DNA from 2 places in the Halobacillus trueperi genome. Region 1 is predicted to be linked to the other one. Evidence: predicted binding sites of a transcription regulator. Region 1 holds the regulator's gene; the other holds the start of a gene.
The links. The regulator NrdR, encoded in region 1, represses ribonucleotide reductase genes. The targets are predictions, from matches to a motif close to AACACNATATATNGTGTT.
Positions count from the first base shown of each region.

Region 1 (8,177 bases):
TCGACAATTTCATATCGGTTTTTAATAGGACGTAATGCACGAGTACATTCATGACCCCTGGTTCAATTCCTTGTTCTGTCATCACGTCACGAATCATTTTCAAATCTTGTTCAGACGCACGGTTACCATTGGATACATCTTCAAGCAATTCCCTAGGAGAGATTTCCTCAAGCATTTGAATGAACTGATCCTCTTTTGTCCCATTTGTTGACGTGTTTTCCACTTTCATTTTCTCTCTGCGATCTAGAGCTGAATCTCTCTGTCTGTCATTCTTTTGTTCCTTCATAAAATCATGACAAGCTGCCTTCAACTCTTCTTCCACTAAGTAATGATTTTCATCAATGGCCCAGGTGACCGCTTTTTCCAGCTCAGTGTTTGAAAGATCATACAACGTCGCCAATTGAACAATCAACTTCTTGTTGCGCCCATTTAATATTTGTTCTGATGGATACATTCGCTTTTTTAATGCATGGTTCAGCCAGTGAAAGTCCACTCGATCCATGGATGCTACCGGCCCTCTGGATTCTGGTTGATGATTCTGCTGCTTTGCAATGGTTTCAGTTTCTCTTTGGACAGTTTCAATCATTTTGTTATGGAAGACTTCATCAAAAGTCGCGGTAATTTCAGTAAAACCATCAAGCGTTTGTCTGGCGTTCAACAAACGGCTTTGTAAGCGCTCATACTTTTCCTTACCCAACTCATAATGCAGCAGCAAAGAGAGCATATCATCAAGAAAGAACTCTTCAGGAGAAAAAGGAGGGCGCACAGAGTAAAGATATACCGCCTGTTGATCTTCCTCAATTGAGCGGAACGTCCGTAATAGTCCGATAGCCTCCAGTTTCCCCCTCGCCTCATAAATTTTGTCCAAAGGGGCAGAAAGGTAAGACATCAATGTATGGTGAGACTGTACCTGATCCCCTTCAACCATATCCGATTCTGATATAAGGACATGATAAAGCGAGACCGCCAACCTCCCTACAATCGGCTGGTATAAATGTGACAAGGAACGATGAAAACTTCGAGGCAACTCTCCATTACGAATAATTTTAAAACCGTCTACAGGGAGAAGTTTGCCAATAGAGTAACTCACCGCCTCCACCTCCTTCAATCGTTAAAGCTTATTCATTCTATTTCAAACAGGAAACCAAGATTCTTTTCATATCTCAAACAAAAATGGCCCCTAAAACTGTAATCCTAGAAAAAGAAAATGAGCCGGAACAGGCTCATTCATTGTCTTCATGTTTAATTAATTCCTTTAATTCGTCGATGAAAACATTGATGTCCTTGAACTGTCGATATACAGAAGCAAAACGAACATAAGCAACTTCATCAATGTCAGACAGACGCTCCATCACCATTTCACCGATATCTTCACTCATGACTTCAGAAACGCCACGATTTCTTAATTCCTTCTCGATATCCATGGTCACTCGTTCCAGTTCCTCCACGGCCACCGGTCTCTTTTCACAAGCTCGAATCAGTCCACGCATCAATTTTTCACGGCTGAACTCTTCTCTTGTGCCTTCTTTTTTCACAACGATCAGCGGAACTTCTTCTATCCGTTCAAAAGTTGTGAACCTGAATTGGCATTGTTCGCACTCTCTACGTCGTCTGATCGCCTGTCCTTCTTCGATTGGCCTGGAATCAAGGACTTTTGTACTTTTATAGTGGCAATTCGGGCACTTCACGTATGATCAACTCCACATCATCTTCTTTTCGGCAGTATTCAGGAAGGATCCACCGTTGTGAACTGACTGTCCAATTTTTGATAAAGCTGAACGATTAGATTCCGGCTGTACCCAAAATCAACAGGTCCTCCTGAGTCCGTTGTGACAGAAAAGTCAACGGCTGTTCGAAAAGGACGGACCATGATGATCGTCGCCACTATAAACGCGCGTCTATTGCCTTTATATTTGACGGTCAGTTCTCCACGTTCCTTAGAACTTGCTACAATTTCTGAAGGTGACGAAAAAAGTCCTTCCACAGCGCGGAAGAGATCATCATGTTTTGCTTTATAATAGTGTGTGACAAGCGCAGAATCCTTATGCTCTTCACTCGTTTCTGAATGTTTGCTGAAATACCTGGAAATAAATGCTTTCACTTACCTAACCCCTTCAATTTCATTCGACATTATCTCCCTTTATATTAACATGACTTAGGAAAATAAGAAATGATTATTGAAACCAATGGGTCCCTAATCCCCCCCAGTCCAATATTCCGCATAAGATCCCGATTGTGGAAGACTCAATTTCGAGATATTTCCGGGCTTCGTTTGCCAAAATGGGAGTCAGGGGTGGTTGGGAAGCTACTCGCTTTCCTGTGGGGGAGTGGCGAGCTTCCTCGGACTACGTCCTGCGGGATCTCGCCTATCTCCTTTCTCCCACGGGAGTCTCGCAGCTTCCCAACCACCCCATTCGATGTAAGGGAGATACGAACCCCTATACCGAGAGGAAGTGTCTCCCACTCTTCTCACCTAAGTAGGCATAAAGCGCTCTGGATCAAGCTTTTACGTTCTGAATGCCCGCTGTGGAGAGGTTTATATTATCCCTTTCCCTCAATCATACAAGCTGATTTTCCAGAAGTGGTTTCGAGAACCTTCCATGGCAAAGGGGCGGAGGGGAATGGGGAGACTCCTGCGGGAAAAGAGTGCTAGGTGAGACCCCGCAGGACGCAGTCCGAGGAGGCTCATCGCGCTCCCGCGGAAAGCGAGCCATCCCCCGCAGCCCCCATCCACTCAACAAAAGTCTCGAAATCGAATCTTCAAGAATACTGCCATTTACTTTAATAACTGAGTAATTAAGAAAAAATGGGCTTTGAGTTTTATAATGAAAAAGAAGCCACGCGTTTGGAGTTGCGTGGCTTCTTCCTATTATAGAGCGCGAGACTGCTGTACTTCTACAGGTCCCATTCCTCTTGGTACTTCTACCGTTTCATTTTTCCCCGCTTCTAGTGCATCAACGATGTACTGAGCGGCGACATTAGGATCAATGCGATCTCCGCATGTATAAACATCAATACTTGCATAGCCATGTTCTGGAAAACTATGAATCGTCAAGTGCGATTCAGAAATGATGACCACTCCACTAACTCCGTGGGGGGCGAATTTATGAAACGCGACTTCTCGTACTTCCGCACCAGCTTTAAGAGCAGCATCTACAAAGACTTGTTCTATATACGACATATCGTTCAATTTTTCTTCATTACAATTCCATAATTCAGCAATTACGTGTCTTCCCATTGTATCCATATTAAGGATCCCCCTTTGTACATTCACTCTTCAATACCTCTGAAATAACAGCCATGAACTACCACGGGGGAAAGTTAGTCCTGAGAGGTCCTAACCCTTTGAGTAGACATGAATTTATATGAAATTCAGAAGTTCAAGAGAAAGTATATATGGTTTACCCCTAATTTGCAAGAAATATTTTACTGGCTTTTGGACAACACTTCTTGCCGCCCCCTGGGGACTCAGATACAACAGGATTCGAGTTGTTTATGACACTCGGGCCTCTTTTTCTTGTTTCATCATGTTACCGACATACTTAGCAAGGTCTACCACACGGCAGGAATATCCCCACTCATTATCATACCATGCCAGTACTTTTACTTTACGGTCATCAATGACTTGTGTAGACAACCCATCTATGATCGCTGAGGATGAGGAAGTCGTGTAATCGATGGAAACGAGTGGCTCTTCACTGTATTCCAATATTCCTTTCATTCCACCCTCAGCCATTTTCGCAAAGGTCTCATTCACTTCATCTGCCGTCACTTCCCTTTTTAAATCGACGACAAGATCAACAAGAGATACATTCGGAGTCGGTACGCGCAAAGCCATACCATTCAATTTCCCTTGAAGAGTCGGGATCACTTCCCCTAAGGCTTTAGCTGCTCCTGTAGATGTAGGGATGATCGATTGAGTACACCCGCGTGCCCTACGTAAGTCTTTATGTGGGTTATCTAAATTCTTCTGATCATTGGTAAAGGCATGGACGGTTGTCATCAATCCATTTTCAATGCCAAATTCATCCTCCAACACTTTTACTACAGGGGCAAGACAGTTAGTTGTGCAGGAAGCATTTGAGATGACATCGTGACTGTCCGGCATATATGTTTCTTCATTAACACCCATCACAATCGTCGCATCCACTTGTTTTCCAGGTGCTGTAATGATGACTTTTTTAGCTCCAGATTCTAAATGAAGACCTGCTTCTTCTTTCGTTTTAAACTTGCCTGTTGCTTCAATTACAATATCGATATCCAGTTCGTCCCATGGCAGCTCCAATGGGTTCCTAGTTGAACACAGCTTCACTTTTTTCCGATTGACGACTAAGTCCCCATCAACGACATTGACCTCACCTTGAAAACGCCCGTGGACACTGTCGTATTTAATCATGTGAGCAATTGTTTCAGCTGGATAACTTGCATTAACGGCTACCAAATCCATAGATTCATCCGCCACAGCCTTTCTAAATACCATGCGACCAATTCTTCCCAAACCATTAATTGCAATCTTTGTTTTCCCCATGCTGTTCCAGCCCCCTATATATGATATACTTTTACTCTGTAATTCCTAGATTAGTATAACATATTGTAAGCGGTTTTACATACAGAACAAAAACTTTCCACAAAAAATAACACGTCTACCCAGACGTGTTATTATACGATGTCCCAACCGTGAAGTATGTCATTTAATTGCTGTAAACTTCCCTCAACCGTTCCGGTATTATCAATGACCGCATCCGCCATTTCTGCTTTCTTTTTCACAGGGATCTGCGCACGGATCCGCTCTTCAGCATCCTCTCGTCCCGACTGATCTCTTTCCATCAAGCGTTCCAATTGTGTTTTTTCATCCACATACACAACAAGGATCTTTTCAACGTAATCTGTTAAGTTGCTTTCGAACAGCAATGGAATATCCAGGACGACCGCTTGATATTGTTGCTGCTTATACTGCTCGCGCCGCCTGATCATCTCTTCCCTTACTTTAGGGTGGACAATGCCATTCAATTGTTTTCGCTTTGTCTCGTCAGCAAAGACGACCTTGCCGAGCTTTTTACGATCCAGATCCCCGCCTTCTTCAAGCACCTGTTCTCCAAAGGTTTCTACAATTTCTTGATACGCAGGTTCTCCAGGTTGCACGACATCCCTTGATATTTGATCAGCATCAATGACAGGTATATCCATATCCTTGAACATCTTAGCTACGGTACTTTTTCCACTTGCAATACTTCCTGTTAATCCAATGACTAAAGTCATCCTGACACCTCCTTAAGACAACTTGATCAAGCCGATAATGATGAGTAACACTCCAGGTAAAATGGACAAACTTTCCGCTTTATCACTAAGCTTGGAGCCGCTCAAAATCCCACATCCAAGCATGCAGAAAGTCGCTACGGTAATCATAACCGCTGTAAATAAAATAGGAATTCCGATGAGAGCTCCACTGATTCCAGCTCCAATGGTATCGAGGGATAGTGCGGCTCCAAGCAGCCATACTTCTTTTCCGCGGATGCCACCAGAGTGGTCCACATCCGCCGCTAAGGGGTCGTTCAATACTTTTGCCGGGTTAAGCCACGGCTCCTTCTTTTCTTCACTATCCTTCTCTTTCTTAAAAAACTGCCATAAGAAATAGATACCGATTCCGATTAACGCAAGTGCCCCGACGCGTTCGGCGTCTTCTGCTGCCACCACCGCTGCCAGTAAATGACCAAAATAGGAAGACAACAGAAACATACAACCGGAGACACCCGCAATTAAAAAGACACCTCTTAATGTAAGGCCGACCTTTTTCAAACCTAATACGCAGCCGATTCCAAAGCTATCGATGCTGACTGCTGTAACGAATAAAAAAATGAACATGGCAATCCCCATGCATCCCACACCTTCATATCTTAAGCTGTGGGATAGTATATGGGGGTTTACCTAGTAGTGTGTAAAGGTTGACACTTAGGACAAATGTGAGTCCCTCTTCCGCTGACCTTCAACTTCTTAATCGGAGTGCCACATTGAACGCATTCCGTATCCTGCTTTCCATAAACACGGAGCTTCTGCTGAAACATCCCAATTTCCCCCTGACTATTTAAGTAAGAACGAATTGTCGTTCCGCCCTGGTCAATAGCCTCAAGGATAATGAAAATACTCGCTTCACGAAGCTTTTCAACCTCGGCTTTTATCAAAGTATTAGCGATTCTTTCAGGATGAATGCCTGCCCTGAAGAGGGCTTCGTCTACATAAATATTTCCCAGCCCAGCTACAATCGATTGGTCAAGCAAGACAGCTTTTATATTCCTAGACGTTTTCTTCAGCCTCTTATAGAAATAATCCACGGTGAAAGCTTCATTGAATGGATCAGGTCCTAATTGAATAAGTGGTTTATTTTCAAGCTCCATTCCTTTTGGAAAAGCATGCATCGTCCCGAATTTACGCACATCGTTATATCGAAGTTCTGTTCCATCGGTAAAGTGAAAGATCACATGTGTATGCTTCGGCTTTTCAGTCGCACCCTCATAAACACCAAACTTTCCTTCCATGCGCAAATGGGAGACGAGTGCAATGTCGTCCATATGGAAGATTAGAAACTTCCCTTTCCGATCGATATCTTGAATGGTCTGGCCAACCAATAACTGCTCAAACTCTTTAGGGTCTTGAGGTTGTTTAATGATATTCCCCCAGAACACGGATACCTTTTCAATCTCTTTTCCTAAAGCGAGGTGTTTCAATGTTTTCCTGACTGTTTCTACTTCAGGTAACTCTGGCATCTTTTCATTCTCCTCTTACTTTGCATCATACCATGTGTCCCCGTATGAAGAATCGACCTTTAGAGGGACATCTAAATCTACGGTATTTTCCATGACAGATGATACAATCTCTTCTAACTGCTTCACTTCTTCTTTTGGTGCTTCGATGATCAATTCGTCATGCACTTGCAGCAGGACTTTGGCTTCCATTTTCTCTTCTTGAAGTCTTTCTTCGAGGTCGATCATCGCTTTTTTAATAATATCGGCTGCGCTTCCCTGAATCGGTGTATTCATCGCCGTCCGCTCGGCAAAGCTGCGTTTATTAAAATTCCGACTCTTAATATCAGGAAGGTATCGTCTACGGTTCATAAATGTTGAAACATACCCTGTTTCTTTCGCTTCCCTTACCGTTTCATCCATATATGACTTGACTCCAGGATAGCTTTCAAAATATTTATCAATAAAAGCTTGTGCTTCTTTTCTCGTAATACCAAGGCTTTGGGACAGTCCATAATCACTGATTCCGTATACGATTCCGAAATTAACTGCCTTCGCCTGTCTTCTCATTTCACTTGTCACATCGCTTCTCGATACACCGAAAACTTCACTTGCTGTTTGGGTATGGATATCTTCGCCTTCTTTAAATGCCTGCATAAGCTTTTCATCCTGAGCAATATGCGCGAGGACACGAAGTTCAATTTGTGAATAATCACTGGCAAACATGACCCACTCTTTTTGGGAAGGGATAAAGGCCTGTCTTATTTTACGCCCTTCTTCAAGGCGAATCGGAATATTTTGCAAGTTAGGGTCCGTAGAACTTAATCGACCGGTTTGTGTCAGAGCTTGGTTAAAGCGTGTATGAATTTTTCCGGTATCCTCATGAACCACCTTAAGAAGACCTTCAATATAAGTCGACTTCAGTTTTCGAAGCTGACGGTTAAGAAGAATTTTAGGAATGATCTCATGTTGATCCTCCAATTGCTCTAAGACGTCCGCAGACGTGGAATAGCCGGTCTTTGTCTTTTTAATAACAGGAAGTTCCAGCTTTTCAAATAGAATCGGACCTAGTTGTTTAGGTGAATTTAAGTTGAAGTTTTCACCAGCGAGTTCGTAAATCTCCTGTTCGACCTTATTCAAACGTTCTTCTAGTTCTTGTCCCATATTCTCCAACCTCTGGACATCCACACAAACTCCGCGGTGCTCCATCCGGCCAAGAATAAGCGCTAACGGCATTTCAAGTTCTCTGAACAGTTGATATTGTTCATTATCTTTCAATTTCTTTTCCATATCCTCTTTCATGTCATAAAGAAGAGATGCTTTTCTTCCAATGTGCTCATGGAACTCATGATCATCATCTGGCCGCTTCATTTTTGCGCCTTTTCCATACACTTCTTCATCATATTTAACGGCTGTTTCACCTAAACGGTGGCCAATCGC
Region 1 covers NZ_QUAE01000012.1:77,985-86,161, reverse strand. The annotation lists gene DYE48_RS14335 (replication initiation and membrane attachment family protein) at 1-1,090, opposite strand, end outside; gene nrdR (transcriptional regulator NrdR) at 1,224-1,688, opposite strand; gene DYE48_RS14325 (cytosolic protein) at 1,727-2,101, opposite strand; gene speD (adenosylmethionine decarboxylase) at 2,870-3,247, opposite strand; gene DYE48_RS14310 (glyceraldehyde-3-phosphate dehydrogenase) at 3,494-4,528, opposite strand; gene coaE (dephospho-CoA kinase) at 4,660-5,259, opposite strand; gene ytaF (sporulation membrane protein YtaF) at 5,272-5,874, opposite strand; gene mutM (DNA-formamidopyrimidine glycosylase) at 5,922-6,761, opposite strand; gene polA (DNA polymerase I) at 6,777-8,177, opposite strand, start outside.

Region 2 (8,177 bases), on a different contig from region 1:
AGTGCGTGGAACATTTGAATCGCATTTTTGATCTTCTGTTCAGGTAGTTTATCTGGTTCATCACTTAACTTCATTCCAATTACAGGCCTGGTACGGCATCCGTCCTGCTTTTCCCAAATCCACAGAGGGAAATTACTCAATACGCCACCATCTACAATAATAGACCTTCCGCGTTTCCCATGGATTTTTACTGGAATGAAAAAGTACGGGAGTCCTGAGCTCATCCTTACTGCTTTTGCTACAGAGAAAGTAGCCGGATCAATGCCGTAAACTTTCTTTAAATCATCAGGGATGACGACAATTCGCCCTAGCGTCAAATCAGAACAGATCACCTTTAATGACCCAGGCGGTAAGTCCGCAAAAGTTCGAACACCTTTTTCATTAAGCCACTCCTCCAACACATTTTCCAACTGATTCCCTTTATACAGCCCCATACGGTAATACAAAAGAAGCCATTTCATAAATGGAAACAGGCGATCCGTCAATGGAACGTCTACTAGACTAAGAAACGAAAGATTATTGAGTCTTTCCTTCAGTTCTTTAGCTGTGTAGCCGGCAGCTGTCAAACTCGCTAAAATGGCACCAGCGGATGTTCCAGCCATTCGTTTGAATGTGTATCCTTGCTCTTCTAGTTCTTCAAGAGCACCAATGAAAGCAAGGGCCTTCACACCGCCACCGGAAAAAACTCCGTCCACTTTCATCCTGCTTCACCCCACTTTACTACATTATAAACCCGGGTTTGGCAAATTAGAACGAAAGCAAACGAATCCAAATGGAAGGACATTTATGCTGTTAAACCCTGTCTTTCTCTGACACTTAGTACCTCCTTTTCAGTTTCGAGACTTTCGAGCGGGGAATGGTTGCCGAAAAGCGATCCCCCCACACGTCCCTGAAGAACCATAAACATTTCGCAATTAATCCTACAAGATGACTGACCTATCCTATGGGTAAAGAAGTCCATCAGCAAAAAAAACGCATGGAATTCCATGCGTTTTTTCTATTCATCATTCTGTTCTTCATTCTTTTTTTGTACTTCTCTTAACGAATCTACACGGTCTGGTTTCTCATCAAAATATTGAACGAGATCACCGATGCGGTCGATGGAATTCCAACTCATGTGGTGTTCAATTCCTTCAACATCATCGTAAATGTTCTCCTGGTCGACCCCGATAATCTCTAAAAACTGCTCTAATAACTCGTGCCGATAAACGAGACGCTTTCCGACTTTTTTTCCTTTTGGTGTTAAAATCAATCCTCGGTATTTTTCATAGTTCAAGTATTGGTCTCGATCAAGTTTTTGAACCATCTTCGTAACGGATGATGGATGCACCTGCAGATTTTCAGCAATATCAGAAACTCGTGCATATCCTTTATCTTCAATCAAAATATATATTTGTTCAATATAATCTTCCATGCTAGGTGTCGGCATGTTGAACCCCCAATACCCTGTCTTATGTACACGCCCTGAACTGTATGAAGGACGGTTTTTATAGCATATGTTTCCACATCCAAATGATACACCAGATTCCTAACGGTGACAAGCAAGGCCTGTGCTCATGTGTTTTTTGTCTCTCGAACACGAACAAACTTATGGATAGAGCAAGAGTTGATGAAGCATATGGAAAAAAATTAACCGGCCGTTAAAAACGGCCGGTTGTTTTCTTTACAATCCACACTTCAGTTGGGCGTTACAATTCGTACAAGTATTACAACCACCAATATCTTCAACCGTTCCCTGGCGACAAACTGGACACGTATCTCCTACTTCAGATCCGATCGTCACGTTAGTCTTGTCGAGTTCATGGATAGTATCCATAAGAACAACGTGTGGTTTTTTGTCTTCATCTTCGAACAGTTCCGTCTGTTCTCCCTCGAAGTCGTTTTCTTCTGCTTTCAAAGATAATACTTGACTATCTCTACTTCCATCGACATACACCGTACCACCTTTGGCACCTCCACGATATAGTCGTTGGTATACTCTTTCCACTTCTTCGACTGTGTACCCTTTCGGAGCGTTGACAGTCTTAGATATACTGCTATCCACCCAGCGCTGTATAATGCATTGTGTATCTGCGTGGGCTTCCGGACTCATTGTCATTGCAGTGATGAACCAATCTGGGAGCTCATTTGGATCTTGTTCCGGATGAGCATCCAAATATTCCTGAAGAATATCTGCTTTCACCTCGATAAATTTACCCAACCGTCCGCTTCGGTAATAGGAGAATGAAAAGTAAGGCTCTAGTCCTGTACTTACGCCAACCATTGTGCCTGTACTTCCTGTAGGTGCAACGGTTAAGAGATGGGAGTTTCTAATTCCATACGCAAGCACATCTTGGCGTATATCTTCTGGCATTTCCTTCATATAACCGGTTTGAATAAAACGTTCGCGCAGCTCTTTCGTCTCTGCATCCGTTTTTCCTGTTAAGAACGGAAAGCTTCCTTTTTCTTTCGCAAGTTCAATGGATTCACGATAGGCCGTGGTCGCGATGGCTTCAAAGATTTCATCGACCAGTTGATTTCCTTCTTCTGATCCATAAGTGGTTTCACAATAAATCAACAAGTCATGCAGCCCCATAACACCAAGTCCAATTCTTCGTTCTCCCAAGGCCTGTACTTTATTTTCTTCCAGGAAATAAGGGGTTGCATCAATTACATTGTCCTGCATGCGGACACCACGACGAACCGTTTTCTTTAGCTTTTCAAAGTCGACCTGCTTACTCTCTTTATCTGCAACATTTGCCAGGTTGACCGCCGCCAGATTACAAACAGAATAAGGGGCAAGCGGCTGTTCCCCGCAAGGATTCGTAGCGACTACCTTCTGCCCATATGCAGTTGCATTTGTTTTTTCATTGGCATTATCAATAAAGAATATACCCGGCTCAGCCGAATACGTAGCGCAAATATTGATGAGGTTCCATAGTTCGCTCGCTTTTACTTTACGATACGTGCGCACACCGAATCCGCGCGCTTCCCATTCACGAACATCACCACTTTGATGCCATTCTTCATTGTAGATTTCCATTTCTTCCGCTGTATAATTTTCAACATCCGGGAAGCGAAGGTCATAATCCGCGTCATTTTCCACTGCTTCCATGAACTCATTCGTGATACAAACAGAGATGTTGGCTCCTGTCAGGAATTCAGAATTATGAACAGTATAATTTCCACCCAAATAAAGCTTCTCTTCAGCTTCTTGAATGCTCTGGTCCGTAAATCCTCCTTGTCCTTGAATGTGCTTATAATTGACCACACTCTGGTACAAGTCTTTCTCAGTTTCAGTGAGAGGCGTAAACTTCAATTTATCTTTAGCCAACTGCTTGATCGACTCATCCTCGGTGTTCTCAATGAGGAAACGGAGAATTCTTGTATTTTGCATCTTAGAAATAATAAACTCCAGGATGTCGGGATGCCAGTCAGCTAACATGATCATTTGCGCCCCGCGTCTTGAACCGCCTTGTTCCACTAGGTGTGTAAGCTTCGCTATATCATCGAGCCAGGAAACCGAACCTGAAGATTTACCATTCACTCCTCTAGCCAGCGTGTTCCGAGGACGTAGCGTCGAGCCGTTTGTTCCAACTCCACCTCCACGGGACATGATCTCCATCACTTGCTTACGGTGATCCGATATTCCTTCACGGGAGTCTTGAATGTATGGCATCACATAACAATTAAAATACGTTACGTCGGTTTGTGAACCTGCGCCGTACAAAACACGTCCAGCTGGAATGAAATTCAACCCTGATAATTCTTCATAAAAATCGTTAAAGCTTTGTTGTTTCTTTTCTGGATCTGTTTCTACTTCTGAGAGCCCGGACGCATTACGAAGTGCAATCTGTTCGTAATAGACTTCCAGAGGTTTATCGATTGTATCAAGATTACGTTTGATCAATCCTGTCTTTCGTTCTTCTTCATGCTCGAGAACATTTACAAATTCATCTTCCACTCTCACAATCGCCTGGTGGGACTGCCAATCAATGGAATGAATAAACCCAAATCCCCGAGCAGGAAACTTCGGATCGTCCTTAACTGTAAGAACAACGAAATCTCCCTCTGCAAGAGTTAACTTTTCTGTATCTTTAAACGCATACCTATCAAGCATCACTAGTCTTGAAACACCTTTGTGCGTAATCGTCATGGATTCAGTTATCTCATGGACCTGTGGAAATTGCCTGATATCAGCATTAAGGCGCTCCACATCAATTTTCGTGTGTACATCTATGGAGGTGGTCGTCTGCATTTTGCATCTCTCCCTTTAAACTAAAAACTAAATAATTTTCATTTGATATAAGTAACATACCACATCTACAAAAAGATAATCAATATATTGTGTTGTGGTAATTTTCAGTCACCATATATTGTGCTGTTGAACGAATGTGTAGAAACTTGTCAATCAAAAAATCTTGAGATATTAAACGTATGACCCAGAGATTAAAAGAAAAACCAGCTCTCTGTTGTTTCTTTCAGCTTTTTCATCATTTGCATACAACTACCATCTACAATCCTCGACAAAATAACACTTTCACTCAAGTTTCGTAAAAATTTTTTTGAAATACTCCTCATTCCCTCCTATAATAGATAGAGGAATAGAGAAATGAGGGGGATGGAAAGATGGATTTATGGATCTTAATCGCAGCGGTCCTATTGGTTATCGCTTTCGGTTTGTATAGATTCTTCAAAGCAAGAAAAATCATGACCACATTACCAGAAGACAAGTTCCGCGAAGGCTACAGAAAAGCCCAGTTGATTGATGTTCGTGAACCGAAGGAATTTGATGGCGGCCACATCTTGGGAGCAAGAAATATTCCTTTATCTCAAATGAAAAACCGCCTTATTGAAATCCGTAAAGACAAACCTGTTTATCTATACTGCCAAAGCGGTGCCCGTTCTGCACGTGCCGCAATGATGCTCCACAAACAAGGATATGAAGACCTCAATATGCTTGAAGGTGGATTCAAAAAGTGGAATGGCAAAATCAAAGCGAAAAAGTAATCACCCTCCCGGTTCCCTAAGAACCGGGATTTTATTTTTTCTTCCCATTAAACTATCGCTCCCCACGGAAAGCGAACCTTTTCCCGGAGCCCCTAAACTCCCACAAAAGTCTCGAAATCAATTCTTCCACAATCCTGCCATATTGTTTAAGAGATAAAACCCGGAGTCCATATGTAGATGGACTCCGGGTTTTTGTTATAGCTCTTTTTGGTATCTTAATACAGGTTTACGTGCTGCTTGCGTTTCGTCCATACGACTCACAATCGTTGTATGAGGAGCCTCTTGGACTATTTCAGGGTCATTCTTAGCTTCTTGTGCGATTTGAATCATACGATCAATGAAGTCGTCCAGCGTTTCTTTTGATTCCGTTTCCGTCGGCTCGATCATGAGGGCCTCTTCCACATTAATCGGGAAATAAATGGTCGGCGGATGATAGCCGAAGTCAAGGAGACGCTTCGCCATATCCAATGTGCGGACCCCAAGTTTTTTCTGACGTTTTCCTGACAAAATGAATTCGTGTTTACAATGACGGTCGAATGGAAGATCAAATTCCTCTTGAAGACGTCGCATCATGTAATTCGCATTGATAACGGCGTATTCGCTCACTTTTTTCAAGCCTTCTGGTCCCATCGTACGGATGTACGTATAGGCACGGACGTTAATTCCGAAGTTCCCATAGTAAGGCTTCACTCTCCCAATGGATTGTGGGCGGTCATAATCAAACACATACAGATCATTTTCCTTCGTCAAAATCGGTGCTGGTAAGTATTCAGCGAATTCTGCGGTTACGCCGACAGGGCCTGACCCTGGGCCTCCGCCTCCGTGAGGACCTGTGAATGTCTTATGAAGGTTCAAGTGAACGACATCAAAGCCCATGTCTCCTGGTCGTGCATAGCCAAGAATTGCGTTAAGGTTCGCTCCATCATAATAGAGCTTACCACCAGCTTCATGCACAATCGCTGCCATTTCTTCAATATCCTCTTCAAACAAGCCGAGAGTATTCGGGTTGGTGAGCATTAAGGCTGCCGTTTGCTCATCGACCACTCGTTTCAAATCTTGTAGGTCTACAAGACCTCTTTCATCCGATTTGACCGTTACCGCTTCAAAACCTGCGACTGTAGCTGAGGCAGGGTTCGTACCGTGAGCAGAGTCCGGTACAATGACTTTCGTCCGGTTCGTCTCTCCTCTTGCTTCATGATAAGCACGGATCATCATTAATCCTGTCCATTCACCGTGTGCGCCGGCAGCTGGCTGTAAAGTAACGGTATCCATTCCAGTGATCGCTGCCAGAGACTCTTGCAAATCATACATTAAATGTAGAGCCCCTTGGACACTTTCTACCGGCTGGTAAGGATGGATATGACTGAATCCAGTCAGCCTCGCTACATCTTCATTCATTTTCGGATTATATTTCATTGTGCAAGATCCAAGAGGGTAAAAGCCTGAATCCACGCCATGATTCCTTTTGGAAAGGGCGGTGTAGTGGCGCATAATTTGAAGCTCACTTACCTCCGGAAGGTCCGGTTCACTTTTTCTGACATAGGCTTCTCCGATCATGTCATCGACATCTGTGTCGGGTACATCGAACTCTGGCAAACTATAACCCGTACGACTTTCTTGGCTTAATTCAAATATCAATGGAAAGTCCTGATTAGACATGAAGATCCCCCATTTCCTTGACAAACGTATCTATCTCTTCTTTTGTCCGGATTTCTGTTACAGCTACTAACATACAGTTCTTCAGTCTTTCATCGACCTCACCAAGGTCATAACCTCCGATGATCCCTTGATCAAGCAGCTTGTGGTTAACCTCTTTTACGTCTTTGTCTAATTTGACTACAATTTCATTGAAAAATGCTCCATCAAAAACAACCTCTAAGCCATTTTGCTGGAGTTGTTTCTTCATATAGGCTGCTTTTTGGATGTTCATCCAGGACATCTTTTTCAGTCCCTGTTTGCCAAGCGAAGACATCGCTACGGATGAAGCAAGAGCATTCAAGGCCTGATTGGAACAAATGTTGGAGGTGGCTTTATCACGACGAATATGCTGCTCTCTTGCCTGTAAAGTCAACACAAAGCCGCGACGTCCTTCCTCATCCACCGTCTGACCGACGAGTCTCCCCGGTACTTTTCTCATCAATTTTTTCGTTGTTGCAAAATACCCACAGTGCGGGCCTCCATACTGAGCTGGTATTCCGAAAACTTGAGCATCTCCGACAACGATATCGGCTCCAAATTCACCTGGAGGCGTTAAGTATCCTAATGCGAGAGGGTTGCTTGATGTAATCATCATCGCTTTTTTCTGTGTATCCACAATAGCTCTAACCTGCTCCAGTGGTTCGATTTGACCGAAAAAGTTCGGGTACTGGACCACAACACTTGCCGTGTTTTCATCAATTTCTCTTTCTAATTGCTCAAGGTCTGTTCGGCCATCCTTATGGTCAATCTCCACCACTTCAACCCCAGGTCCTTTAACATAGGAATGGATAACAGCTAATGATTCAGGGTGAATCGCTTTCGAAACGAGAACTTTCTTTTTCTTCGTTTGTCCTGCAGACAGGTTGACCGCTTCAGCTAAAGCCGTCCCGCCATCATACATCGAGGAGTTCGCCACATCCATTCCTGTCAATTCACAAATCATCGTTTGGAATTCAAAGATCGCCTGCAGCTCCCCTTGAGAAATTTCAGGCTGATAGGGAGTATAGGCCGTGTAGAATTCCGATCTTGAAATCACATGATCTACAATTGAAGGAATGTAATGATCATAGACACCCGCCCCAAGAAAAGAGGTATGAGATTTCAAATGGACATTCTTTTCCGCAAGTTCCGTTAATTCTTTCATCAGTTGAAATTCATTTTTAGGTTCTTTGATTTCTAAATCACCGTTAAAACGGATACTTTCGGGTATATCTGAGAAAAGTTCATCGGAGTGCTGAACACCGATCACATCCAGCATTTCTTTTTTATCTGTTTCTGTCATGGGCAAATAACGAAACTCCATACTTCCATCCCCCTTGATTTATCTTTTATAAAAAGGTGTTTTGACGACTTTCGCTTTCAATTTCCTCTTACGGACTTGAACCGTCACTTCTGTCCCCTCAGCCGTGTATTCTCTATTAATGAGGGCCAGACCAACGTTTTTCCCTAGGGTCGGTGACTGTGTCCCTGTAGTAACAAACCCAATGACC
Region 2 covers NZ_QUAE01000002.1:175,855-184,031, forward strand. The annotation lists gene DYE48_RS03485 (patatin-like phospholipase family protein) at 1-701, opposite strand, end outside; gene mntR (transcriptional regulator MntR) at 998-1,429, opposite strand; gene DYE48_RS03495 (vitamin B12-dependent ribonucleotide reductase) at 1,664-4,237, opposite strand; gene DYE48_RS03500 (rhodanese-like domain-containing protein) at 4,609-4,989, shown strand; gene gcvPB (aminomethyl-transferring glycine dehydrogenase subunit GcvPB) at 5,185-6,648, opposite strand; gene gcvPA (aminomethyl-transferring glycine dehydrogenase subunit GcvPA) at 6,641-7,990, opposite strand; gene gcvT (glycine cleavage system aminomethyltransferase GcvT) at 8,009-8,177, opposite strand, start outside.
Region 2: a site for NrdR is predicted at 4,345-4,362, ahead of DYE48_RS03495 (vitamin B12-dependent ribonucleotide reductase). Genes of this name have one in related genera too.